4 regions of the Xenorhabdus aichiensis genome follow, and region 3 is predicted to be linked to each of the others. Evidence: predicted binding sites of a transcription regulator. Region 3 holds the regulator's gene; each other region holds the start of a gene.
What was found. Region 3 encodes CRP, which controls carbon source genes, mostly activating them, when cyclic AMP is high. Its sites were predicted from a motif close to ATGTGANNNNNNTCACAT; they were not measured.
Positions count from the first base shown of each region.

Region 1: the regulator CRP is predicted to act here: its motif matches at 1,779-1,796, upstream of PSI22_RS12175 (PTS sugar transporter subunit IIB).
Region 2: the regulator CRP is predicted to act here: its motif matches at 1,373-1,390, upstream of gntK (gluconokinase).
Region 4: the regulator CRP is predicted to act here: its motif matches at 1,316-1,333, upstream of msrB (peptide-methionine (R)-S-oxide reductase MsrB).

Region 1 covers NZ_JAQRFO010000025.1:13,321-16,543, reverse strand. Annotated here, with positions in the region: gene PSI22_RS12185 (pyridoxal phosphate-dependent aminotransferase) at 1-201, opposite strand, end outside; gene PSI22_RS12180 (cupin domain-containing protein) at 311-1,366, opposite strand; gene PSI22_RS12175 (PTS sugar transporter subunit IIB) at 1,893-2,198, shown strand; gene PSI22_RS12170 (PTS sugar transporter subunit IIC) at 2,226-3,223, shown strand, end outside.
Region 2 covers NZ_JAQRFO010000025.1:7,267-10,489, reverse strand. Annotated here, with positions in the region: gene PSI22_RS12155 (LacI family DNA-binding transcriptional regulator) at 1-194, shown strand, start outside; gene gntR (gluconate operon transcriptional repressor GntR) at 341-1,336, shown strand; gene gntK (gluconokinase) at 1,558-2,097, shown strand; gene gntU (gluconate transporter) at 2,094-3,223, shown strand, end outside.
Region 3 covers NZ_JAQRFO010000008.1:46,172-49,394, reverse strand. Annotated here, with positions in the region: gene PSI22_RS05660 (phosphoribulokinase) at 1-824, shown strand, start outside; gene crp (cAMP-activated global transcriptional regulator CRP) at 1,398-2,030, shown strand; gene PSI22_RS05650 (aminodeoxychorismate synthase component II) at 2,320-2,895, opposite strand; gene ppiA (peptidylprolyl isomerase A) at 3,206-3,223, opposite strand, start outside.
Region 4 covers NZ_JAQRFO010000001.1:256,765-259,987, forward strand. Annotated here, with positions in the region: gene pncA (bifunctional nicotinamidase/pyrazinamidase) at 1-323, shown strand, start outside; gene PSI22_RS01185 (YeaC family protein) at 402-683, opposite strand; gene msrB (peptide-methionine (R)-S-oxide reductase MsrB) at 784-1,197, opposite strand; gene gapA (glyceraldehyde-3-phosphate dehydrogenase) at 1,539-2,534, shown strand; gene PSI22_RS01200 (D-hexose-6-phosphate mutarotase) at 2,674-3,223, shown strand, end outside.

The DNA.
Region 1 (3,223 bases), on a different contig from region 3:
TGTAAAAAGTAAATTATCTGCAGATAAATGGCTATTTAAATTCAAATCGCGGTTAATATATTGTATATAAGCTTCATAAAGTTTTTGTTCATTATCCTTTGATGGATAACGGTTGAATGAAAAACCATAGGGATTTTCACTTTGATCAAGTCTAATCCACTCAGGTAAATATGGACGATTGATATCAAATGCGTGTTTCATTATAATTAGTAATCCTTTTATTTAGTTATATATATAAACAAGTTCCTATTCCTTAGAATAGAAACCTGCTTACCATTTCACATACACAAGAAATTTTAAGTTGCAGTGATTATTTTGTTAATAATTTTTTGCAATCTTCTTCCAGTACTGTGTAAAGTTCCGAGATCATACCCCACGTATCATTCAGGGTTTTCAATAATCCTAAGAATTCATTTTCATTATTTATGTTGATCAAATCAAATCCCATACCTTCATGGGTGTGATCAAGTTCATTATGCTCTTCAAAATGATCAGCTTCTTTCGTTTTAACGAATAAACTATAAAGATTATCATAAAAAACTGTCGCAGAGCCTTCGATAGCTAAGTTCATTAATACTAAACGATGCTTGTCATCAAGCTTCAGCATTTTTTGATTAAACCAGCTACATACAGCCTGCATCCTCAATGAGGGTGGGGTTGGTACAAGGTGATTAAATGCCTTATTGTGACCAAATTCTTCGACTAAGTGCTCACTGGTAACCTGATGAAATTTAGCATCAGAAACCATGACACTTCGTAACAAAACGAGCTCTTGGAATGCATCAGACCAATTTTTCAGTACAATTAAGAAAGGTGTTTTATCTTCCAAAGAATGGACTAGATTGAATAATGAATGTGAAGCAATCGTTTTTTTCCATTCTTCCTGTCGATTTAATATCTTTTGATGGAAACTCTCTTGAACATCAAATTTAACCAAAGCTTTTAAGGGATCTTCATATAATCCACGCTCTTCAAATTGAATAGAGATTCCCCAAAAGCCCGTTGTGCCGCGACCAATAAATCCATGTTTTGTATTACTAGGAACACATATAATATCACCTTCATTAACGATGCAGTGAGTATCACCTGTTAACTCAGCTTGACCAGCAGTAATTATAATCATTGATTCGATAGGGTGCTCATGAACCTTAAGCTCATCACCCGAGTTTAGAGAAACCCAGCTTAATGAACTACGCCCCGTATTTGGCATAAATCTTTTAATTGAATCAATCTTGCGGAAGTCTTTTAATTGGCCTAAATGAAATAACTCACCATTTTTTTCTACATGAGTCAGTGTTGGCATGTTGTTTCTTGAAATAACAAATGGTTTGACTTCATTTAGTGTTTCCACTTCTGTACTGCTCATTTATTGGTCCTTTATTTATTTTTATATACTAATTTCTTCACAATACTTTAAAAAATAATCACATGTGATTAACAAATATATTACCAATTTCACAGAATGTATTATCGTGATTCAAGTCACATTACATATCGAAAAAACTAATATATAAAAATTCACTAACAAAAAATGGTTAACTTTTATCCCACAAAGGGAATGGAATTTAAATATGTTTGGGCGGGGTCGACTAATAAATGCAGTTTTTCAGAAAGGGAGTCAGTTGCTTTAGTAAGCCTCTTTCCCGCCACAAGAAATGCACTATGATCTATAAGGATAGATTTTAAGATGCAGCGCGACAGCAAAGGAAAAAATCCCTAAAGGGCATAGGCAACATTGATCGCATTTTGCCCATTTTCTAAGCTATTGCTTATCTATTATGCGAACCTCATCGCAGCAACGGAAAAATAACCTGTTAGCCTTAATCAAAATGAGAGCGCTCTCATTTTCGAATTAGACGAAATCATAATGGAACAACAAAGAGAACAAAATCATGAAAACCATTCTATTGTGTTGTGCGGCGGGGATGTCTACCAGCATGTTGGTGCAGCGTATGCAGGCGGAAGCGGAAATAAGAGGGCTGGAAGTCGCCATTAAGGCAGTGCCTGCATTGGAGTTGGAAATGTATATCAATGAAGCTGATGTGATTTTACTGGGGCCGCAAATCAAGTATGAACTGCCTCGATTTACCGCTCTTGCCGAGCCACTGGGTAAACCCATCAGCTTGATTGAGATGATGGATTACGGTGCACTGCGTGGTGACAAAGTATTGGATCGCGCCTTAAGCCTGCTGGAATAACCTTTTCATCATCAGATGGAGTGGATTATGAGTTTTTATACTTCCTTGACGCGTATTGTAGAAAATCATATTGCGCCCATTGCCGGACGGATCGGTAGCCAACGGCACATTATTGCGATACGTGATGGCTTTATCTCGGCCATGCCCTTTCTGATTATTGGCAGTATCATGTTGATTGTGGCAAATCCGCCATTTGATGCCCAAACCTCCTCTTCCTTTGGTCAGGCTTGGCTGGAATTCGCCAAAGCGCATTGGAAAACCATCACCATGCCTTTCTTTATGACGATGGGACTGATGAGTGTGTTTGTCTCCATCGGTACGGCTTATAGTCTGGCGAAATCTTATGGACTGGATGGACTGACATCGGCCTTACTGTCATTGATGGCATTTCTGCTGGCGGCGGCTCCGCAGGTTGATAACAAAATGCCGCTCGATTTTCTGGGTGGAACCGGGGTATTTACGGCGCTGATCTGTGCGATTTGGTCGGTGGAATTAATTCGGTTGCTGAAAAAGTACAACATTTCTATCAAGATGCCATCACAGGTTCCACCTGCCATTGCCCGCTCTTTTGAACTGCTGTACCCCGTGATTGGCATTTTACTGACGGTTTATCCCATCAGCCTGTTGTTGCAAAGCGAATTTAATTTGCTGTTGCCTGCGGCTGTCATGCAGATATTCGAACCCCTGATTGCGATCGGGGATACGCTGCCCGCTGTTATGCTGGTGGTGCTGATTGCTAATTTGCTGTGGTTTGCCGGTATTCACGGCGACAATATCGTCACTGGGCTGCTGAACCCGATATTTATGGCCAATATCGCCGCCAATGCCGCCTTGATGACACAGGGCATGGCAACGACTCAAATCCTGACCGCGCCTTATTGGTCTTTTTACGTCTGTATCGGCGGCTCTGGCTCTACGCTGGTATTGGCGTTCCTTTATCTGCGCAGCCGCTCCATTCACCTGAAAACCATTGGGAAACTCAGTGTTGTGCCCGCCATGTTCAATATCAATGAACCGTTGCTGTT
Region 2 (3,223 bases), on a different contig from region 3:
TACCAGAGGATATCTCTATCATCTGTTATGACAGCGGAGAGCGAGCGGCATTTGTCTATCCTGCGCTGACTAGCGTCCATTTTCCCATCACTGACATGGCGTGTTTCGCGACGCGTTTATTGATCGAACCTGATACACCTCCCCCAGAATTTACACCCCAAATTATTTATCGGAATTCTCTCAGACAAGGGTAAGCGATCACAGTTCTCATAACGATAGCTATGTGAGGTGAGAGTGAGCCAGCATTTTTGGCTAAAAATCGTATTGTTGTGGTGTATAAATGTGTTAAAACCGCTTTTTATTAGTCTGAATATAGATAGCTGATTGCATTACATTGAAAATGAAGAAAAAACGCCCAGTTTTACAAGATGTCGCAGACCTCGTTGGGGTCACAAAAATGACGGTCAGCCGTTTCTTGCGTAATCCGGATCAGGTCTCGGCAGCATTGGGAAAACGGATCGCTGAAACGTTGGATCAACTGGGTTACATTCCCAACCGTGTGCCAGATATTCTTTCCAACGCGACTAGCCGAACGATAGGGGTTCTACTTCCTTCACTGACCAATCAGGTATTTGCCGAAGTCATTCGTGGGATCGAGCAGGTAACTGATCGCAATGGTTATCAGACGATGCTCGCCCACTATGGTTATTCCGCTCAGAAAGAAGAAGAGCGCCTGCTTTCCCTGCTTTCTTACAATATTGATGGCCTGATCCTGGCAGAGCGGACGCATACGCCCAAGACCTTGAAGGTACTGGAGACGGCAGGCATTCCGGTTGTGGAACTGATGGATAGCGTCTCTCCCTGCCTTGATATTGCTGTCGGGATCGATAATTTTGAGGCGGCGCGGCAGATGACTGTGGCTATGATCGAACGTGGCTGCCAAAACGTGATCTACCTCGGCGCGCGGCAGGATGAACGAACGCTGATCCGCTTGGATGGGTACGAAATGGCGATGCGCAGCGCAGGGTTGCAGCCGGGGAACGTGATGACGCCTGCCAGTTCGTCCTATTCACTGGGCGCTCAGCTTTTGCGGGAAACCTGCCAGAAATACCCTGATGTTGATGGTCTGTTTTGCACCAATGATGATATCGCTATTGGTGCGATTTTTGAGTGTCAACGACAGGGGATCAAAGTCCCGGAACAGATCGCTGTCGCTGGATTCCACGGCCATGATGTCGGTCAGGTGATGATGCCAAAATTGGCCAGTGTATTGACTCCGCGTGATCTGATCGGACGCAGGGCGGCGGAAGCCCTGTTTGTTCGTTTGAAGGGAGAAAAACTAGAAAAAACCCTTATTGATGTTGGATTTACGCTTTCATTGGGAGAAAGTGTTTAATTTTTGTAGATCAAAATGATGCTTTTCTATCTTCAATTGCGATAAGCCTCACATTTCCATTTTTTGCCGATCCTGATTAATTGCTCACGATCCTGTGCTGCTGGTAATGTTACGGACAATAAGTTACCGGTAACATTTTGTAGATAATATTTCATAGAGAAAATTTTGCAGATACGTCACAGAGATAGCCAAGTAACAAGATCTGCACAAAGGAGTTTGATATGAGCAATACCCAACAGCCAAATCATGTTTTTGTATTGATGGGGGTATCCGGCAGTGGTAAATCTGCGGTTGCCACTGGGGTTGCCCGTAAGTTGGGCGCGGCGTTTCTGGATGGTGACTTTCTTCATCCCCGCGCTAATATTACCAAGATGGCACAAGGCCACGCTTTGAATGACGATGATCGTCAGCCGTGGTTAAAAGCACTCAACGATGCCATTTTTGCCATGCAGCGTACAAATAATGTCTCTTTGCTCGTGTGCTCTGCCCTGAAAAAAAGCTATCGGGATATGCTGCGTAATGGCAACAAAAACCTGTCATTTCTGTATATGCAGGGGGATTTTGATTTAATTGAAAGCCGTCTGAAAGCTCGCAAGGGACACTTCTTCAAACCCCAAATGCTGATCTCGCAGTTTGAGGCATTGGAAGAGCCGACTGACGATGAAAAAGATGTCCATCACATTGATATCAGGCCAGACCTTGATGAAGTAATCAAAAACACAATGACAACAATTGACCGCATTACCGAGGGATATTCATGACTACACTGACGTTGGTGCTGACGGCCGTCGGCTCTGTTCTCCTGCTATTATTTTTGGTGATGAAAGCCAGAATGCACGCTTTTATCGCCCTGATGTTGGTTTCAATGGGAGCGGGAATTTTCTCTGGTATGCCATTGGAAAAAATTACCCAGACTATGCAAAACGGGATGTCAGGCACTTTGGGCTTCCTGGCTGTTGTGGTGGCGTTGGGTGCCATGTTTGGCAAGATCCTGCATGAAACCGGGGCACTTGACCAGATTGCCGTGAAATTACTGGGTGGTTTTGGTGAGAAACGCGCGAATTATGCATTGGGCATCGCGGGGCTTATCTGTGCCTTACCACTGTTTTTTGATGTGGCGGTTGTGTTGTTGATTGGCGTGGTATTTGCCGTTGCACGTCGTACTGGCGGTAATGTGGTGAAACTGGCAATCCCACTGTTTGCCGGTGTTGCAGCCGCCGCGGCGTTTCTGGTTCCGGGGCCGACGCCGATGTTGCTGGCTTCCCAGATGGGAGCCGATTTTGGCTGGATGATCCTGATTGGCCTGAGTGCTGCGATCCCTAGCATGTTGCTGGCCGGCCCGATGTACGGCAATTTCATCAGTAAACATGTGACACTGGAATTACCAGAGGATCTGAATACACCGAGCATTGGCAAAAGTCAGATGCCTTCCTTTGGTTTCAGCCTGGCACTGGTATTATTCCCGCTGGTATTGGTGGGTTTGAAGACTATTGCTGCACGTTTCGTCGATCAGCAATCAACGTTGTATCAATGGCTGGAGTTTGTCGGTCATCCTTTCACCGCGATTTTAATTGCCTGTCTGGTAGCGATTTATGGCTTGGCGATTCGCCGTGGTATGAGTAAAGACAGAGTTATGGAAGTGTGCTCTGCGGCGATTCAGCCTGCCGGGATCATCCTGCTGGTCACGGGGGCGGGTGGCGTGTTCAAGCAAGTGCTGGTGGATTCCGGTGTCGGGCCAGCGCTCGGTAATGCTTTGGTGGGGGCTGGTCTGCCAATCGCACTGGCATGTTTTATTCTGGCAGGGGCGGTGCGCGTGATTCAAGGTTCGGCTACTGTAGCGTGTCTGACTACTGTGGGTCTGGTACTGCCAGTCATTGGCGAACTGGG
Region 3 (3,223 bases):
CCGGAACAACAACGACCAGTGTGGCGTTCCGCAAGATTTTCCAACAACTTGAAGTTACTGCCGCACTCATCGAAGGGGATAGTTTCCACCGTTACACCCGTCCTGAAATGGATGCCGAGATCCGTAAGGCGAAAGAGCAAGGCAGGCATGTCAGCTATTTTGGGCCAGAAGCCAATGATTTCAGCATGTTGGAAAAGACATTTTGTAACTATGGTGAAACAGGCACTGGCCGCTGCCGGAGATATCTCCACACCTATGATGAAGCGGTGCCTTACAATCAAGTACCGGGTACATTCACTCCGTGGGAATCACTGCCATCAAACACCGATATTCTGTTTTATGAAGGGTTGCATGGCGGCGTTGTTACTCCACAGTATAATGTCGCCAGCTATGTTGATTTGCTGATTGGTGTCGTCCCCATCGTCAACCTTGAGTGGATACAGAAACTTATCCGTGATACCAGCGAACGTGGCCATTCAAGAGAGGCGGTCATGGATTCCGTGGTGCGTTCGATGGATGATTATATCCGCTATATTACGCCACAGTTTTCCCGTACTCATATCAATTTCCAGCGCGTTCCCACAGTTGATACCTCTAACCCCTTCTCCGCCAAGGCTATTCCATCTCTGGATGAAAGTTTTATCGTGATTCGTTTCCGTGGCCTGAAACAAATTGATTTCCCTTATTTATTGTCAATGCTTCAGGGGTCATTTATTTCCAGTATAAATACCATTGTCGTTCCCGGCGGAAAAGTGGGGCTGGCCATGGAGTTAATTATGGCTCCGTGGGTTCAGCAATTACTGGAAGGCAAAAAAATTTCTTGATTTAAACGCAATTTATTTTTTAATTAAACAGGTAACAAAAAATAACGTTGCCTGTTTTACGCAAATAAGCATTTCAGTAACAATAAAAACAGATTATAAAGAGAAAATTCAGTAAGGTAAAACGCGTAAAAGCAGTACAATATTTACCAAAGTACCCGCAGCCTCTTACACGATAAAAAAGTCATTCAGCCGTTCCCGTCTTTATGTTTTTTCTCCTTTTCCCTTTGGAAATATTGGCATTACTCGATTTCCTATAAGTCGTAGAGCAATAAAGACGACGCTCCAAATAGATTTCTGTTAATCTGGCGGGCTGAAGCGATACAGGGGGAGACAGAAACGTTTTCCTGTGTTACAAACGAAGTTACAAGCGAAGTTACAAGCGAAGCTGGCAAGATATATAGGTTAAGATTAAGACACCCGTATTTTGGTATGATTATAATCTATATAAAATTCCCGCTTGTCAGTTTTTCAGCAAGTTAATATGTTAAGCTATTGACTTTATAAAGCCAGCCGGGTGAGGAAAAACTGTTCCTCACGTCATCAAGGCGGAAATAACAACAGAGGATAAAGCGAATGGTTCTCGGCAAGCCACAAACAGACCCTACTCTTGAATGGTTTTTGTCACACTGCCATATTCACAAATATCCATCCAAGAGCACGCTTATTCATCAAGGCGAGAAAGCAGAAACGCTTTACTATATTGTTAAAGGTTCAGTTGCTGTTCTAATAAAAGATGAAGAAGGCAAAGAAATGATTCTCTCTTATTTAAATCAGGGAGATTTCATTGGTGAGCTTGGATTGTTTGAAGAAGGAAAGCTGCGTACTGCATGGGTACGAGCTAAAAGTGCCTGTGAAGTCGCTGAAATTTCCTACAAGAAATTTCGCCAACTCATTCAGGTCAACCCTGATATTCTGATGCGTCTATCCTCTCAGATGGCAAAACGCTTACAAACAACTTCAGAAAAAGTCGGTAACCTAGCATTTCTGGATGTCACAGGCCGTATTGCCAAGACGTTAATGAATCTGGCCAAACAGCCTGATGCAATGACCCATCCTGATGGTATGCAAATAAAAATTACACGTCAGGAAATTGGCCAGATTGTCGGGTGTTCCCGCGAAACAGTTGGCCGCATTCTGAAGATGTTAGAAGATCAAAACCTGATCTCTGCTCATGGCAAAACCATTGTAGTATATGGAACCCGCTAGTTCCTGAAATTGCTCTTGAAACTGAGCCAGCGCAACCCTTATCCTGCACTGGCTTTTTTGTTGCTTCCTTTGTCTTATCTGTGCAATGGCAGCATCAAGCCCCGTTCCGCCGCTTTCTGTAACACTTCACTGGCCTTGCCCTGATATTCCGCTGGCGCAGACGTGATTTCCCTCACCTTATTTTTATATTTGCCATATCACAGTGAAATAATAGTCACCAAATATGAATAAAAAATCACATAAGGGCAAATAAAAAAACAGCCGGTGAGGAAAATGCGATAGTATCTGGTTAATATCTGAGAAAATTATTCAACAAATCATGTCCCTGTTCACTGAGAATGCTTTCAGGGTGAAATTGCACACCTTCCAATGGCAAAGTACGGTGACGTATTCCCATAATTTCATCTACATTACCGTTATGCTGACTCCATGCGGTCACTTCAAACGACGCTGGCAGGGTTTCAGCAGCAATCACCAGAGAATGATAACGGGTAACAGTCAGTGGACGGTTCAATCCTTTGAATACTCCTTGTTGATTATGGTGGATCAAGCTGTTTTTTCCGTGCATCACCTCGCGGGCTTTGACCACACTCGCACCAAAAGCCTGCCCAATAGCCTGATGCCCGAGGCACACACCGAGGATTGGCAACTTGCCGGCAAAATGCGAAATGGCCTCTAGTGAAATCCCTGCTTCATTTGGCGTACAAGGCCCCGGCGAAATCACTAAATGTGTGGGCGCCAACTTCTCGATATCTTCAAGCTGTAATTCATCATTACGCTTAACTAAAACATTTGTCCCTAACTCGCAAAAATATTGATATAAATTGAATGTAAAAGAATCGTAGTTATCTATTATTAATAGCATAGGAGTATATCCTACTGATTTTTATAGTTTTATATATTGCCCTACCCTAGCGGGCATTGTGCATTCTGTATTTCGATAAAATCAGGTAAAGCAGCATCAACAGCAGCGGGACGCTCATCATACCACAGACGTATTTTTAAAATAGTAGGATAGCTTACCAGCAAACAGCAGCATTCACCCATGATGAGAGCTTGACGTGAAAAGATAACGCAGGTGAAAGGGGAAGACGGCACTCAAAAAGCGAATGGCACAATACAAATACCGTCTTACTTCCTAGGTTTCAGGCAGGAAAACCCGTTTTCCTATTGAATTAAGGTGCAACTTTGGC
Region 4 (3,223 bases), on a different contig from region 3:
AAGAAATTTTCCGTAAGGGTGAGAATCCGCAGATAGACAGCTACAGTGCCTTCTTTGATAATGATCATAAGAGCGCAACCCGGCTGCATGGATGGCTGGCGGATCAAAATATTCAACGACTGATTGTGTTGGGTATTGCTACGGATTACTGCGTAAAATTTACAGTACTAGATGCACTGGAACAAGGCTATGAAACCTACGTGATTACTGATGGTTGTCGTGGGGTCAATCTTCAGGATGATGACAGCTTAAAGGCATTTAAGGAAATGGCTGCTAAAGGCGCTAAACTAATCCCACTGCATGAAATAACAACACTTTTTTAAACCGGCAACCAATACTTCTGGACATAATATTCCAGAACATAACCTCGTCGAATCACTGCACAAGACGAGGTTATTTCCTCATTCTTCTGGCTGTGGTTTTAGTTTCACGACCATTTCTGACTGGAACATGGCCTTCAACTCTTGTTTGCTTTTTATGGTAATTTGGCCATCCGTACCAATCGTCATGTGTTCAGGATCGTGATTATGCTTGGCTTGCCAAAGCATCACCATCTGTAAACTGTGCTCTTTCTGTTCCGGCGTTAGCGGTACACCATCCTGCCACTTGCCTAATTCAACAGCCTGAACCAATCTCTGATAAATTTCAGGTGTCATGGCGGAGAGTAAATCATCCAACTTCATCGATATTTCCTTACGGCTACGTACATTATGCTGAATCGTTTCTTCTTTAATTACTGATTTACGTTGCTGTTTTGTCAAAAAAACAGGCCCAGTAACGACACTAACCTTCTGTTTCATCCCCAGTTTCCTCGTCAATGAAGCGCAGTGCCGCAGAATTGATGCAAAAGCGCTCTCCTGTAGGTTTGGGGCCATCGGGAAAAACATGCCCTAAGTGTGCCTGGCAGTGACTGCAACGCACTTCTATTCGATGCATGTTGTGAGAATAATCATCAAGACAATTGATAGATTTATCATTGAACGGCTGGTAAAAGCTTGGCCACCCACAGCCAGAATCAAATTTAGTGTCAGAAACAAATAATGGCTGACGGCAGCACAGGCAGTGGTAAATGCCACTTTTTTTGTTATGCAGCAGTTTTCCTGAAAATGGCGGTTCGGTTCCTGCTTTTTGCGTAACATAGAGCTGAATTTCACTAAACTGTTCTATAGAAAGGGAAATATTTTTAGTTTTAGCCATAGCGACCACCTTTTAAGGCCAATATTTTCAATAAAAAAGCATCGAAAACAACAAAAAATCAACATCAAAATGTTGAGAAGCATTCTAACCCATTCAACATCGCAATTTGCTCTACTAATTGTGATAAGTCTCACATATCTAACCGATGGTAACTTTAAATATCTACTTATGCCCCGATAATGGAAGGCGTAGAGTTGTCTTGGCTGTCTAACAAGCGTTCAGATAGTGATTTCTAAATTGATCTTTTTCAATTGTTGACACGATTCCGCTTGACGGCTGACAAGATTTTGGTAACTTTAGAAACAACTTTTAATTCACTAAAAAATAGCTGGTGGAATACTATGACTATCAAAGTAGGTATTAACGGTTTTGGTCGTATCGGCCGTATTGTTTTCCGTGCCGCACAAGAGCGTTCAGATATCGAAATCGTTGCTATCAATGATCTGCTGGATGCAGAGTACATGGCTTACATGCTGAAATACGATTCAACCCATGGCCGTTTCAACGGTACTGTTGAAGTTAAAGATGGTCAGCTGGTTGTTAACGGCAAAACCATCCGCGTTACATCTGAAAGAGACCCAGCTAACCTGAAATGGAACGAAGTGGGTGTTGATGTTGTTGCGGAAGCAACCGGTATTTTCCTGACCGACGAAACTGCACGTAAGCACATCGCTGCCGGCGCGAAAAAAGTTGTTCTGACTGGCCCATCCAAAGACGACACGCCAATGTTCGTTATGGGTGTCAACCACAATGCCTATGCAGGTCAAGAGATCGTTTCCAACGCATCTTGCACAACCAACTGCCTTGCTCCACTGGCTAAAGTTATCAATGACAAATTCGGTATCGTTGAAGGTCTGATGACCACTGTTCACGCAACAACTGCAACTCAGAAAACTGTTGATGGCCCATCAGCAAAAGACTGGCGTGGTGGCCGTGGTGCAGCACAGAACATCATCCCATCTTCTACTGGTGCCGCGAAAGCTGTAGGTAAAGTTATCCCAGAACTGAACGGCAAACTGACGGGTATGTCTTTCCGTGTTCCTACTCCTAACGTTTCTGTTGTTGACCTGACTGCTCGTTTGGCTAAGCCAGCAACTTACAAAGAAATCTGTGATGCAATTAAAGAAGCTTCAGAAGGCGAACTGAAAGGCATTCTGGGTTACACCGAAGATGATGTTGTTTCCACTGATTTCAACGGCGAAAAACTGACTTCTGTATTTGATGCAAAAGCAGGTATTGCACTGAACGATAACTTTGTAAAACTAGTTTCTTGGTATGATAACGAAACGGGTTACTCTAACAAAGTTCTGGATCTGGTTGCTCATATCTCTAAGTAATTGAATAGCATCCGCGTTCATAAAGGCCACCTTAAACAGGTGGCTTTATTTTTATCTATTCCGATTTATCTCTTAAAAACATTGAGCTATTCTTGCTCCTAGCCAACCGCCAATTCAGGTTTACATAAGGTCATGACAGATGCTTGATAAAATTTTCTCATTACCGGTTGTAGAACAAATATCTCCTTATATCAGTCAGCGAAATATTGAAGGATTTCCGCTGATTGTTGTTTCACACCCTAAAGTGCGCGGCGCAATCAGTATTCAGGGCGCACATCTTATTACATGGCAGCCCAGTGGCGAAAAACCTGTATTATGGTTAAGCGATAACACTGAATTTAATACAGGTACAGCCATTCGTGGTGGCATTCCCATCTGCTGGCCTTGGTTTGGTTCGACAAGCGCTCCCAGTCACGGTTTTGCACGGATCTTGCCTTGGGAATTCAGGGCACACCATGAAAATGAAAACGGCGTGATCTTAACATTTACGCTACAAGATAACGCCGATACACATAAGTTATGGCCACACGAGTTCACACTCATTGCCCGTTTTAAGTTAGGGGAAACCTGCGAAATAGAGCTGGAGTCTCACGGAGAATATCAAGCAACATGTGCTCTCCACTCTTACTTCAATATCAGTGATGTCAATCAAATTCGTGTCAGCGGGCTTGGTGCTCATTTTATCGATA